Regions from separate parts of the Bacillus coreaensis genome, predicted to be linked through region 1. Evidence: riboswitches for the same ligand, from Rfam matches in the RefSeq annotation. Region 1 holds a riboswitch; each other region holds the start of a gene.
What was found. Region 1 has a riboswitch for cobalamin ahead of ACQ5H4_RS06735 ((2Fe-2S) ferredoxin domain-containing protein). Riboswitches for the same ligand answer to the same signal wherever they lie in the genome.
Positions count from the first base shown of each region.

Region 1 (3,096 bases):
GCATCTTTCGTACAAATTAGTTTAACTTCTTGTTTGTTAGGTTTAGGATTAGGGCAATTAATTATCGGCCCAATGAGTGATGTGCAGGGACGGAAAAAACCATTATTAATATTCCTTATTATGTATTTAATTGCCTCTGCTATTTGTGCATTTGCCCCAAATATTTATTTCTTTATTGCTGCACGTTTCTTGCAAGGATTTTCAGCAGCAGGTGGTATCGTTATTTCTAGAGCCGTCGTTCGGGATAAGTTTAACGGTAGAGAATTAACGAAGTTTTTTGCGTTATTAACATTAGTAAGTAATCTAGGTCCTATTATCGCTCCTGTTGCAGGTGGCGCAATTCTAGCCTTTACAAATTGGACGGGAGTGTTTGTCGTTTTAAGTGTTGTCGGTCTAGTTTTATTTTTCACGGTCATTTCCAAGCTGGAAGAATCACTACCAGCGGAGAAGCGTGTACCAAGTAATATTGGGCAAACATTTAGAAACTTTGGAACTTTATTAAAAGATCGTCAGTTTACGGGATATGCCTTCACACAAGGATTTATTGTTGCTGGGATCTTTGCTTATGTATCTGGTACACCGTTTGTTTATCAAAATATTTATGGTGTTTCACCTCAAGTATTTAGTTTATTATTCGGATTGAACGGAATTGGCTTGATTCTTGGAAGCCAGGCAGTAGGGAAGTTCGTAGACGTGGTATCGGAAAAGACATTTTTAGTCATAGGTCTGACCATTTCAAATGTATCAGGTGCCATTCTTCTTGTGTCGTTATTACTAAAGGCTCCATTAATTATGGTTGTTATTCCTATCTTCTTCCTCGTTGCATCGATCGGGATTATTGGAACCACATCGTTTTCTCTTGCTATGGAGTCACAAGGCCATATTGCTGGTAGTGCATCGGCCTTATTAGGATTATTACCATTTATCCTAGGCTCTATCTCTTCACCACTTGTAGGGATTGCAGGTGAGAATTCTGCCATACCGATGGGCTCCATTATCTTTGGTGCTAGCTTTTTAGCTTTTCTATCATATTTTCTTTTGGTACGAAAGGCTTCCGTTGTTAAACCATCTATCGAAGAACCTAGTAAAATCTCAGTATAATATATAGACGCTATCCAAATAGGGTAGTGTCTTTTCTTTTTTAAACATCTAATGGTGGTCATTCATGTAAAATTGGTTAGACTAGTAAATCTGTCATGTTTGTGATATTAGTAGTTGAAAAATAAGAACGTTTCATCTAATATAGAATCTAGCTTAATTGAATAGTTTTCCAGAAAGTTAAGATGCCAAGATGGCTTAATAGGGAATCTGGTGAAAATCCAGAGCTGTACCCGCAACTGTATGTGTGGACAAAATAAGAAATCCACTGTGTGCATACGTGATTCGTATGGATATGGGAAGGTCTTAAAGTAGGAAGAAGCACAAGTCAGGAAACCTGTCTTACTTTTAAACGTTTCAGTTTCTCCGGGAATAGAGAAGGTGTTTCGATGGTGAGAATAGACTCTGTTATTCTATTTGTCTTTTCGTGCTTTCGTTTCATCCGCTCATTCCCTTTGAGCGGATTTTTTTATGGAAATCATTCATTGGGTTGATAACTTCATAGTTTACTTGATAGGTGCAAAAGAAAAACTTTTGCTTAAAAGGGAAGCACGGTGAAAAGCCGTCGCGGTACCCGCCACTGTATTGGGGAGCTTTGTTACAAATGGTCACTGAGTAAAATCGGGAAGACGTAACAAAAGCAAGGAACCAGAGCCAGGAGACCTGCCTATAAAGTGTGTCACATACCTACGGGACTATAGGTAGATGTGTAGAAAGATCTACATTCCGTATGTTCTTATGCACCTCTATTTGTAGGGGTGCTTTTTTATTACAAAAAATGTAAGGAAATGGAAAACATGACAACATGGAATTTAAAGGGGACAAAGCATCACATCTTGATTTGCAATGGAAGTAGTTGCATGAGAAAAGGGGGAGAAGAAGTAACGCAAGCGATTCGTGATGAAATTAAGCAGTTGGAGTTGGACGACAAGATTCATACAACAAGAACGAGATGCAATGGAAGATGCAAGGATGCTTGTGTCACCATCGTTTATCCAGAAGGCATCTGGTATAAGGCACTTACAGAGGACACGGGACGAGAAATCGTACGGAGTCATCTCGCTCAAGGAAAGATACTAGAAGAATCTGTTATTTATACATACGACCAGGAAGGCTTCGTAGCACCTGAAAACTCAGATAGTATTGAGGGAATTTCGAAAAAAGTGAAAGAAGAGGTATGACTTATGGAATTGATCATGTTTGCTCTGCTTGCTGTGTTTATTGGCATGAGGCATGGAATCGACGGAGATCATGTAGCAGCGATTGCCGATATGGTTGGAAGTGAGCAGCGAAAGAAGAAACAGCTTACTCTTGGTGTGATGTATGCCATTGGACACGGCATGATTGTGATGGTTATTGGAGTGTTATTTATTTATATTGGTTTACAACTTCCAGATGCAACGAAGCAAGTACTAGAAATGCTCGTTAGCTTCACCCTTATTTTGCTTGGAATGTTTATTATTTGGTCCATTTTTAAACAAAAGAAAGAATACGAGTATAAAAGTCGACTCAGAATTGTTGTTGAGTTTTTCCATAACATCGCTACTAAGGTGAAATCGGGAACAAAAACCAATCAACTTTCACCTACGAAACTAGGTGGCATTGGTGCGTTTATTATTGGCATTCTTCACGGCATTGGTGTGGAAAGTCCGACTCAGATCGCGATAATTTCTAATGCAATGGGGCTTGATAATATAACCGTTGCCCTTATTCAACTGACTCTATTTGTTATTGGTCTACTCATCGCTACAATCGGAATTACGTTTTGTCTTTCATGGGGATTTATGAAAGCTAGAGTGAAAGACAAGTTGTTTATACTATTAGGTTCGGTAACAGGAGCCTATAGCTTAGTACTCGGAATTTTTATGATGGTGGAATTAGTGAAAGGAGGAGCGTAATTGAAAGGAAAGCTATTAGTCATTGGGTTTGGCCCAGGAAGCGAGGAGCATATAACGGACCGAGCAAAAAAAGCTCTTCAAGAAAGCGATATGATTATCG
Region 1 covers NZ_JBOCCY010000003.1:140,591-143,686, forward strand. Annotated here, with positions in the region: gene ACQ5H4_RS06730 (multidrug effflux MFS transporter) at 1-1,101, shown strand, start outside; cobalamin riboswitch at 1,265-1,457, shown strand; cobalamin riboswitch at 1,597-1,783, shown strand; gene ACQ5H4_RS06735 ((2Fe-2S) ferredoxin domain-containing protein) at 1,896-2,279, shown strand; gene ACQ5H4_RS06740 (HoxN/HupN/NixA family nickel/cobalt transporter) at 2,283-2,996, shown strand; gene cobJ (precorrin-3B C(17)-methyltransferase) at 2,997-3,096, shown strand, end outside.

Region 2 (3,096 bases), on a different contig from region 1:
TTGATGGGGAATAAGAAAACTCCTGTTCACGATAAAAACACTGTAGCTTCTCCCGCTCCTGTTTTATCAAATGAATGGTTTGTTCTACATAGTCACTTTCTGACAAACACCATTCCCCCACCTTCATAGCTACCGCATTTACACTCCAATGTGGTTTGATTTTCCTAATTTTTGCTAGCAGGGCTTCATCGGCTATTAAGTATCCCAGGCGGATTCCTGGAATGCTGAACATTTTTGTCATCGAACGAAGAATGATCATATTTCCGCCATGTTGGAGACAGGAAACGGTTGATTCGTACCCTTCTATAAAGTCATAAAAGGCCTCGTCAACGATGAGCAAGGTTCCGAATTTGGAACATTCATGGGCAAGAAGCTCAATCGTTAGTTTCGGAAAAAACATTCCCGTTGGATTGTTTGGATTGCACAGAAATACAGCGTCTACTTCACGTAAGTTCACTAGTAATTCATCTAAACGTAATTCCCAGCTGTCTACATCCATCAAGTGATAGCGTACTTCACATTGATTCACTCGGCATGCTTCTTCGTATTCAGAAAAGGCTGGTTGGACGATAAGCGCTTTTTTACCAGAGAGCAGTCGTCCGACCAAAGAAATAAGCTCCGCCCCTCCGTTCCCCACTAAGATTTGCTCTTTTCTTACGCTTTCTTTCTTTGCAAGCAAACCTGTGAGCCTTTCTGCCGTCGGATCGGGATAACCAGATACAAGCGAGTACAGCTCATTCCACCTGTCTTTTACTATGGCTGGTGGACCGAGCGGGTTAATATTGGCACTAAAATCAATCACTGATTCAGGCATGTCAAGATGAAGTGCTTTATATAAAAATTGTGGATTAGATCCGTGCATAGGCCACTTCAACGATCATCCCTCCAATCCATAATAAAAGTAAAAATGTGAGTACTGTTCGAGTTAAAATACCATTGGTTTGTAAAATATGCTCTCCAGTAACAGGAAAATAAGGTTCTCCCATTTTGGCTCGATCGGAGCGAATGCCCTTGTAATAATTGATTCCTCCGAGCTGAATCCCAAGTATTGCAGCCACAGCTGCTTCTCCCCATCCACTGTTTGGGCTCGGATGTTTTTTGGCATCACGAAGAATGATTTTTGCTGACTCTTTTACCGAGGATCGGACAGGCTTATTGCTAAAGAGCATACAAATGGAGGTTAGGCGACTTGGAATCAAATTTAACCAATCATCAAGCTTCGCTGACGCCCAGCCAAACTCCATGTATTGATCATTTCTATAACCTACCATCGAATCGCAAGTATTGACCGCACGGTACAGCATCGCGAGCGGGGCACCACCGAGTAACGCCCAAAACAAGGGAGCTGTTACTCCATCACTTGTGTTTTCTGCGACCGTTTCAATTGTCGCGCGAACCACACCCTGTTCATCAAGTTGATCCGTGTCACGACCAACGATATACGATAGCTTGTGACGAGCTTCCACTAGATCTCCCTTTTTTAACGGACCATACACCGTCATCGCTGCTTCCTTTAAGCTTTTTTGTGCAATCGTCGTCCAAATAATCACCGCTTCAACCATAATTCCGACCATGAAATGAACTTGATAAGCTAACATCGTAATTAGGATCGTAATCCCCACGACGAGCAAGAGAAGCGTAACTACCATAGCGAGTCCGTTCCATTTTTTCCGCGTCCCTTTATTCCACTTTTTCTCGAGCTTATAAATCAGTGTTCCGATCCACTTCACCGGATGTGGCCAATCGATGGGATCACCGAGAAGTAAATCAATAAAATAAGCAATCGTCATTGCGAATAAATGTTGAAGAAACATGATAAACCCTCCTTCATAAATATTTAACAAGTTGGACAGTTTCCACCCGAAGAAAGCCTTAGTTGCGTAGCAACACCAGCTTGCGGAGGATGAAACTGGCCCACTTTTGCATAAAAAAAACATCTCCACATAGAAATGGAGATGTTGGAATAAGTTTCTTCGTTATGTAAGAAACCGACCACACCACCTATCCTCGTAGGTACACGGTGTCAAGAGATAGTCAGGTTTCCTGGCTCATGGTCATTGCTTTCTGTACCTTCCCATGCATTTCTTTATTGCACAGTGGTTTTTACAGTATGCTCCCATATACAGTGGCGGGACCGCGTTGGACTTTCACCAACTTCCCTAGACTTCTAAAAAAGAAGTACGCCTATTCTTGCTCATATATACTTTTCTTATCTTAATACTAATCTTGTAAAAAGGGAATGACAAGGCAATCACTGACAATAATTTTTTCATTGTGACAAATTGGAAACGCCTTCCTACTATCACTATAAGAATATTAAAAAGCACCAAAATAGTACGAAAGAGGGTAACTTATAAAATCTACCAAATGATTGTTTTGTCATCTTTCTTTACAATTCTCCTTCTATTTGTTAAAATTTTTTAATAATTTAAAACATTAACATCATTGTGTTTTTGATAGATTGGGAGGAATTTAGAATGGCAGAATTAAGAAGTAATATGATAAAAAAGGGATTTGATCGTGCACCACACCGAAGCCTATTGCGTGCGGCTGGGGTAAAAGAAGAGGATTTTGGTAAGCCGTTTATCGCGGTAGTCAATTCATACATTGATATTGTACCAGGACATGTGCACTTACAAGAGTTTGGAAAAATTGTAAAAGATGCCATTCGAGAAGCGGGTGGAGTTCCATTCGAAATGAACACAATTGGTGTGGATGATGGAATTGCGATGGGTCATATCGGCATGCGCTACTCACTTCCAAGCCGTGAGATTATTGCGGATTCAGTGGAAACAGTTGTGGCAGCACACTGGTTTGACGGAATGGTTTGTATTCCAAACTGTGACAAAATCACACCAGGTATGTTGATGGCATCACTTCGCTTAAATATCCCTACTGTTTTCGTAAGTGGTGGACCAATGAAGGCGGGAGTAACTAGCGATGGTAAAAAGATCTCACTTTCTTCTGTATTTGAAGGTGTTGGTGCATACCAAGCTGGAAAACTTGATGACAAGGGACTATTAGAATTAGAACAGTTCGGCTGTCCAACATGTGGATCTTGTTCTGGTATGTTTACAGCAAACTCGATGAACTGTT
Region 2 covers NZ_JBOCCY010000006.1:30,398-33,493, reverse strand. Annotated here, with positions in the region: gene cobD (threonine-phosphate decarboxylase CobD) at 1-874, opposite strand, end outside; gene cbiB (adenosylcobinamide-phosphate synthase CbiB) at 849-1,814, opposite strand; cobalamin riboswitch at 2,017-2,203, opposite strand; gene ilvD (dihydroxy-acid dehydratase) at 2,478-3,096, shown strand, end outside.
Region 2: another riboswitch for cobalamin. It lies ahead of cbiB (adenosylcobinamide-phosphate synthase CbiB); the one in region 1 lies ahead of ACQ5H4_RS06735 ((2Fe-2S) ferredoxin domain-containing protein).

Region 3 (3,096 bases), on a different contig from region 1:
TTGCATATTTTTATCATAAAGGAAGCAAGTGGACTGCTTCTATCTTATTCGTGCTAGGAAATACCTTTGCAGCACCACTGCCATTTATCTATTTAATTTCAAAAGCATTCTATGTAAGTATGGTTCCATCATTACTGATTGCTGCGGTCATAAATACCATCCTAGCAGTGATTGTCGCTCCTCGTTTAGCGAGTATTATGAAACCAGCAGTCGCAGGGAAATTTCAAAAATGAGAGATGTCCAATTGCTAAATATGGGTAGAGAAACCCTTGTAGTAGCATCAGATAATAGCGGAGCAATCGGTTTAAAAAATCTGGATGCGGTACAGGTTCCTTATGATATCGTCGGTTATTATACTTTTCGTGTAGCAGCCTTGGAATGCTATTGTGCGGGAGCTACTCCTGAAGCAGTAATTCTTCAAAACTTTTGTGGAGATGAGGCGTGGGAAGGACTCGTAAAGGGAATAACGAGAGGACTGCATGAGCTTTCTGTACCAGATGTTCCGATCACCGGAAGCACAGAAAGTAACTTTTCACTTGTACAATCCGCGGTGGGTTTAACGGTATTAGGAAAAAGAACAAACGATGCTTCTATGAGTGCCATTCCATTTCTAGAAAATACGAAAGTCGCTATTATTGGGCTGCCTCTCGTCGGAAATGAAGTAATAGAGCAGGATACAGAAGTAGCACCACTACAGTTAGTAAAGGAGCTCTCACAAATAGAAGAAGCTGTCTTATTGCCAGTTGGGTCCAAGGGAGTGCTTTATAAATTAAATCGTCTATTTTCAAATCGGACGTTTTTAAAAAATGAAGTGAATAGTGTAATCGATTTAGAAAAAACATCCGGTCCATCTACATGCTGCCTTATTGCGTTTCCAGCTGAGAAAGGGCATATGGTGAAGGACCTCTCAGGACATTATTATCATGAAGTAACTTTTTAAATCGAGTAGGGAGTGACCAAAATGGTTGATTTATATATTGCTAGGCATGGACAAACCACTTGGAATGTACAAAAGCGAATGCAGGGCAGATTGGATTCCTCCCTTACAAAAAAAGGATTGGAGGATGCTAAAAGGTTGAGAGACTACTTAGCTGGTACCTCCTTTCATGAGGTCATCTCTTCTCCCAGTGGTAGGGCTTATACCACCGCGAAGCTTATAAGGCCAATGGAAAAACAGATAATAACTGATCCCCGCTTAATGGAAATTCATCTTGGAAATTGGCAGGGGAAAACGGAGGACGAAATCCATCGTGAGTTTCCATCAGAGTATAGGCATTACTGGGATGCTCCAGACAGGTACTACAACGAAGGTGGAGAAACCTTTGAAGAAGTAATTACTAGAGTAGAAGACTTCTTACAGGAGATAGAAAGAACCTATACGGACGGAAGAGTGCTAATTGTCACTCATGGGGTTGCCATCATGGCTTTTTTATCGATTGTGAAAAAGCTTACAATAAAAGATTTTTGGTCTACTCCTATTACTGAGGGAACGAGCTTAACCTTGATAAGACTGGAGAAAGGAGAAAGAAAGCTTCTTGTAGAGGGAAGTGTAGAACATCTATTGCTAGCCTCTGTTTAGTAAATTGTGACAATTGTTCATCTGAATTATGAGTTTATTATGAAACTTTCGAAAAGGCGGCTTCGAGCACTTCTCAGCTTACGTTTCTGAGGAGTATAATCCAATTAAATACAAAAAAACAAATACAAAAAGACTTAGGTTTCTTTTCAAACGGAAGAGATTAAAGGGAAATTGGTTCAATGCCAATGCGGTCCCGCCACTGTAAGTGTGAGCAAGCTACATCACCCACTGTGTTAAAAACACGGGAAGGGGTAGCGAGTGATGAGCACAAGCCAGGAGACCTGCCTAAGACTAGGATGGTACCAACCTACGAGGATAGGGGAGGTGTTAGGTGACGGCCTTTTTGCTCACTAAATGTTTACGGACATTGTTAACACTTCCTATGGGGAGTGTTTTTCTTTTGCTCAGTATGTAACAAAGTACAGAATGGGGTGAAAAGGAATGGAGAACAAAGGTCAACTACTCGTGTATACCGGAGAAGGAAAAGGGAAAACAACAGCTGCCCTTGGACTCGCGGTAAGAGCAGCTGGTCAGGGGAAAAGGGTCAAAATGATTCAATTTATTAAATCTCCCGACCGAACCGTTGGTGAACGGAAAGTCTTGCAAAAGCTAGGAATCGATATATATCCAATGGGAATGGGATTTACATGGACGAAAACACCCGAGGAACATCGGACGGCTTTAAAACAAGCTTGGTTACTAGCGAAGGACCTTTTAAAAAGCAATGATGTGGATGTACTTATTCTTGATGAGATAAATAACGCGTTAGCCGTTTCTCGGTTTCCGATTGAGGATATCGTCACAACAAAAGAGGTATTGGAAGCGCTTCAGTCAAGAAGAGAGGGACTCCATGTCGTATTGACTGGGAGGGGAGCCAAAAAGGATATTCTTCTTTCAGCAGATTTAGTAACAGAAATGAAAGAAATCAAGCATTACTATGATCAAGAAGTTCCAGCCATAGTCGGTCTAGATTATTAGAAGGAAGGTTCATTGGATGAGGAGTCTCAAGAAATTGGTGCTTATAGGTGCAGGTGTACTTTATTTCTGGATTGGATCCATATCAGATGTGTACGCCATGCATATTATGGAAGGGTTTTTACCAATGAAGTGGGCAATAATTTGGTGGATGCTTTTGCTCCCTTTTTTAGCAGCAGGTATTCATACAGCCCGAAAGAAAGTGGCGGTTCAACCAGAGATAAAAACGATGCTCGGTTTAAGTTCTGCCTTTGCCTTTGTTCTTTCCGCACTTAAGCTTCCATCGGTAACGGGAAGTAGCTCGCATGCAACGGGAATTGGTCTAGGAACTCTCCTTTTTGGTCCGGTCATTATGAGTGTAGTTGGCTTTATTGTTATGTTATTTCAAGCATTGTTACTTGCACACGGTGGCATTAGTACGCTTGGTGCGAATGCCTTTTCCATGGCAGTGGTGGGTCCTTTCGTAACGTACGGTGTCTATTGTCTGTTGAAAAGATTCAGGGTGAATTTGAAGTTTGTCATTTTCTTTGCAGCAGCGTTTG
Region 3 covers NZ_JBOCCY010000006.1:34,983-38,078, forward strand. Annotated here, with positions in the region: gene ACQ5H4_RS11100 (ECF transporter S component) at 1-233, shown strand, start outside; gene ACQ5H4_RS11105 (ATP-binding protein) at 230-940, shown strand; gene ACQ5H4_RS11110 (histidine phosphatase family protein) at 962-1,579, shown strand; cobalamin riboswitch at 1,699-1,882, shown strand; gene ACQ5H4_RS11115 (cob(I)yrinic acid a,c-diamide adenosyltransferase) at 2,021-2,557, shown strand; gene ACQ5H4_RS11120 (energy-coupling factor ABC transporter permease) at 2,574-3,096, shown strand, end outside.
Region 3: another riboswitch for cobalamin. It lies ahead of ACQ5H4_RS11115 (cob(I)yrinic acid a,c-diamide adenosyltransferase); the one in region 1 lies ahead of ACQ5H4_RS06735 ((2Fe-2S) ferredoxin domain-containing protein).

Region 4 (3,096 bases), on a different contig from region 1:
AGAAAGGGGTGGACTCATAAGTGCTTTACTAACTGCATCTGCTACCATAGTGGGTCCGGGTATAAACCGGCTCGAAGATATCCCGATGCGTGAAGAGACTTGTTTTTCAAAGGTGTCTCTAGTGATATACATAGGATGGAATTGTGCATCTTCTGTTCCGACTGGATCGTGAAATACAGTAAAACCAAGTTGTGTATACAGCTTTGTTTGTCTGGTGGTTCCTGAAATAACAGCTGCGTCGTATCCTTGTTTAATACAGTAGTTGGCTAATAATTGCGAAAGTCCTAGAAACACTCTACCGTTACGATTCTTTGCATCAACCGCGAGGAGGCGAATTTCGCACAATAGATGTGCTTGAAAAGGAAGATGATCTTCTACAGGACCAATCTTTTTATCAATGGAAAAAGGCCGCTTGTCTCGAACCGCAATCATTCCAATGAGTTGTTTATTCTTTAAGCAAATAAGGTACGTATTTTCAGCGTGAAAAGGGTCAACTCTTCTCTCTGTATCAGACTTTGGATGTTGTGGGATCTCTTCGACAAAGGTACGATAATTTAGTTTGTGAATTTGCTCCATTTCTTCTTCGCTTCTTGCAATCTTAAAAAGCAAGCCCATTTGGTTTCCCCCTATACTCTTTCTTTTATATTGGCTGTTTTCGTAAAGTTTGTTGTTTTGGAAAAATCCCAGAAGCCGGATTTTTCCCCGCATAACGCTGAGTTTATTGGTCTATTTGGAGAGTAGATCTTTTCTAAGGAGGATAAAATCCTGATTGGCTGCTGAAACATATAGTTTAATTCTGAAAAAGTGTGTATATAGCAACAATGTTTTAGAAAAGAGCCTTTATATTTGTTCGATGAGCAAAAAGAATCGTGATTATTGTGAGTACGATTATTCCGACGGATGTGTATGTATAAGTTTCAATAAAGAAATAGATCGGAAGGATGCATAGGCTTAGTAGACCAGATATAGTAAAACTGCGGAACAAGGGATATGTGAGGCCGAAGCTTACGAGAATGACAATGGTTACGGTCGGTTCAAAAGCAATGATTCCTCCGAGAAAACTAGAGATCCCTTTTCCTCCCTTAAAGGAAAGGGTGATGGGCCAAATATGTCCTATAAGCACCAATAGGAATCCAACTAATTGAATCTCCTCTGAAAAGCCTAGCATTCTGCCAAGAAGGATAACTGCCGCTCCTTTAGACGCGTCTCCTAAAAAGGTAGCGACAAAGGCCGTCTTATTTAAACTTCTCCCGATATTACGAGCACCTACGTTTCCACTACCTACCTCCCGAATATCAATCTTTCCAAACAGTCTTCCAATAATGTATCCAAACATGATGCATCCAATAAAGTAGGAAACGAAGAAATAAACCACTACTACCATAGAACATGACCTCCGCGCTCTGTTGTATATATTCCATATTATGCTAAGCAAAACCTCTTCACAATAAGAAGTTACTGTCCACCCCAGACGGACAAAACAACCCTAAGTGTCCACGAGCGGTGACAGACACCCTCCGTGGACATTTTGGCCATTTTGTCCACGAAGGGTGTCTGACACCTTTTTGTTAAAAAGGGGTTGCGTTTTTGGGGTTTTGTTGGTGTATAATCAGACGTAGCAGAAAATTTCATAATTCGACTAGTAGTAGGTGTCTTCATAACTGAAGACTTAAAAAGGAAGTTGGTGAAATTCCAACGCGGTCCCGCCACTGTAAATGGGAGCAAGCTGCAAGTAATACCACTGTACGTGAACGTATGGGAAGGTTGCAGCAAGCAATGACCATAAGCCAGGAGACTCGCCTATTGCTATGCACCGAATTTCCTACGAGGATAGGAGTGGTGTGGCAGACCTCTACCTATTTTATGGGCTTCCATTTAATGTATAACGTCTATCATACCAGCATCTTCCTGCCTCTGTAGGAAGATGCTTTTTATTTTGTACATATCACAGGGGGAAAGAACATGCGTCAAAAATTTTACGCACTATTTGCATTACTCGTACTATCACTAGGAATTCTTGCTGGTTGTGGGAGCACAACTGAAAACACAGAAGAAAACCAAAACACAGAAGGTCAAACGGAACAAACGGAAAAAGCAGCCTTTCCAGTTACAATCAAAGATGCGTTAGACAATGAAGTAGTAATAGAGGAAGAACCAACATCAATCATTTCTCTAATACCTAGTAACACAGAAATTATTTACGAATTGGGCCTAGGAGATAAAGTTGTCGGGCTTACAACAAATGATACGTACCCAGAAGAAACAGCAGAAGTCGAAAAAGTAGGCGATTTCAATGTAGATATTGAAAAAGTTATTGCACTTAATCCAGATTTAGTGTTAGCACACGAATCTTCAGCAGCCTCTTCTGAAGCTGGTTTTCAGCAAATGAGGGATGCAGGTATCACGGTTTTCATCGTAAATGATGCCGTTAATTTTGAAGATGTCTACGATACAATTGGTATCATCGGTCAACTGACAGGAACAACAGAAGAAGCAGAAGCGTTAACTGCTGACATGAAAGCCAAGATTGAAGAAATTAAGGAAAAGGCAGCAACAGTGACAGAAAAGAAAAAGGTATATATTGAGATATCTCCAGCTCCAGATATCTATTCAGTTGGTAAAAACACATTCATGGATGTCATGCTACAAACCATAAATGCAGAAAATGCGACGGGAGATCTTGAGGGCTGGCCAAGCATTGACCAAGAATCTATCCTTGAACGTAATCCTGATGTCATTATTGCTACTTATAATTACATTGAAGACCCTGTAGGTCAGCTCATGGCAAGAGAAGGTTGGGCGGATGTGAGTGCGATCAAAAATAAGCAGGTGGTTGATGTTAATCCAGATCTTGTTAACAGACCAGGTCCAAGGGTCGTTGAAGGGGTAGAGGAACTTGCAAAAGCCGTATATCCGGAAGTATTTAATAACTAATCGAATAGCAGCCTACTTAATGGGAGCCTCGTTTCTCCTACTGGCTATAGTACTAGGCATCTCACTAGGAACCGTGAAAGTTCCAGTTTTAAGTACGATTCAAATATTACTTGCACAACTTTTTCCGTTTGTTTCACTAGATGGAATTGACCAAATGCATGT
Region 4 covers NZ_JBOCCY010000018.1:48,671-51,766, forward strand. Annotated here, with positions in the region: gene ACQ5H4_RS19885 (aminotransferase class V-fold PLP-dependent enzyme) at 1-615, opposite strand, end outside; gene ACQ5H4_RS19890 (glycerol-3-phosphate acyltransferase) at 827-1,384, opposite strand; cobalamin riboswitch at 1,631-1,818, shown strand; gene ACQ5H4_RS19895 (ABC transporter substrate-binding protein) at 1,963-2,934, shown strand; gene ACQ5H4_RS19900 (FecCD family ABC transporter permease) at 2,897-3,096, shown strand, end outside.
Region 4: another riboswitch for cobalamin. It lies ahead of ACQ5H4_RS19895 (ABC transporter substrate-binding protein); the one in region 1 lies ahead of ACQ5H4_RS06735 ((2Fe-2S) ferredoxin domain-containing protein).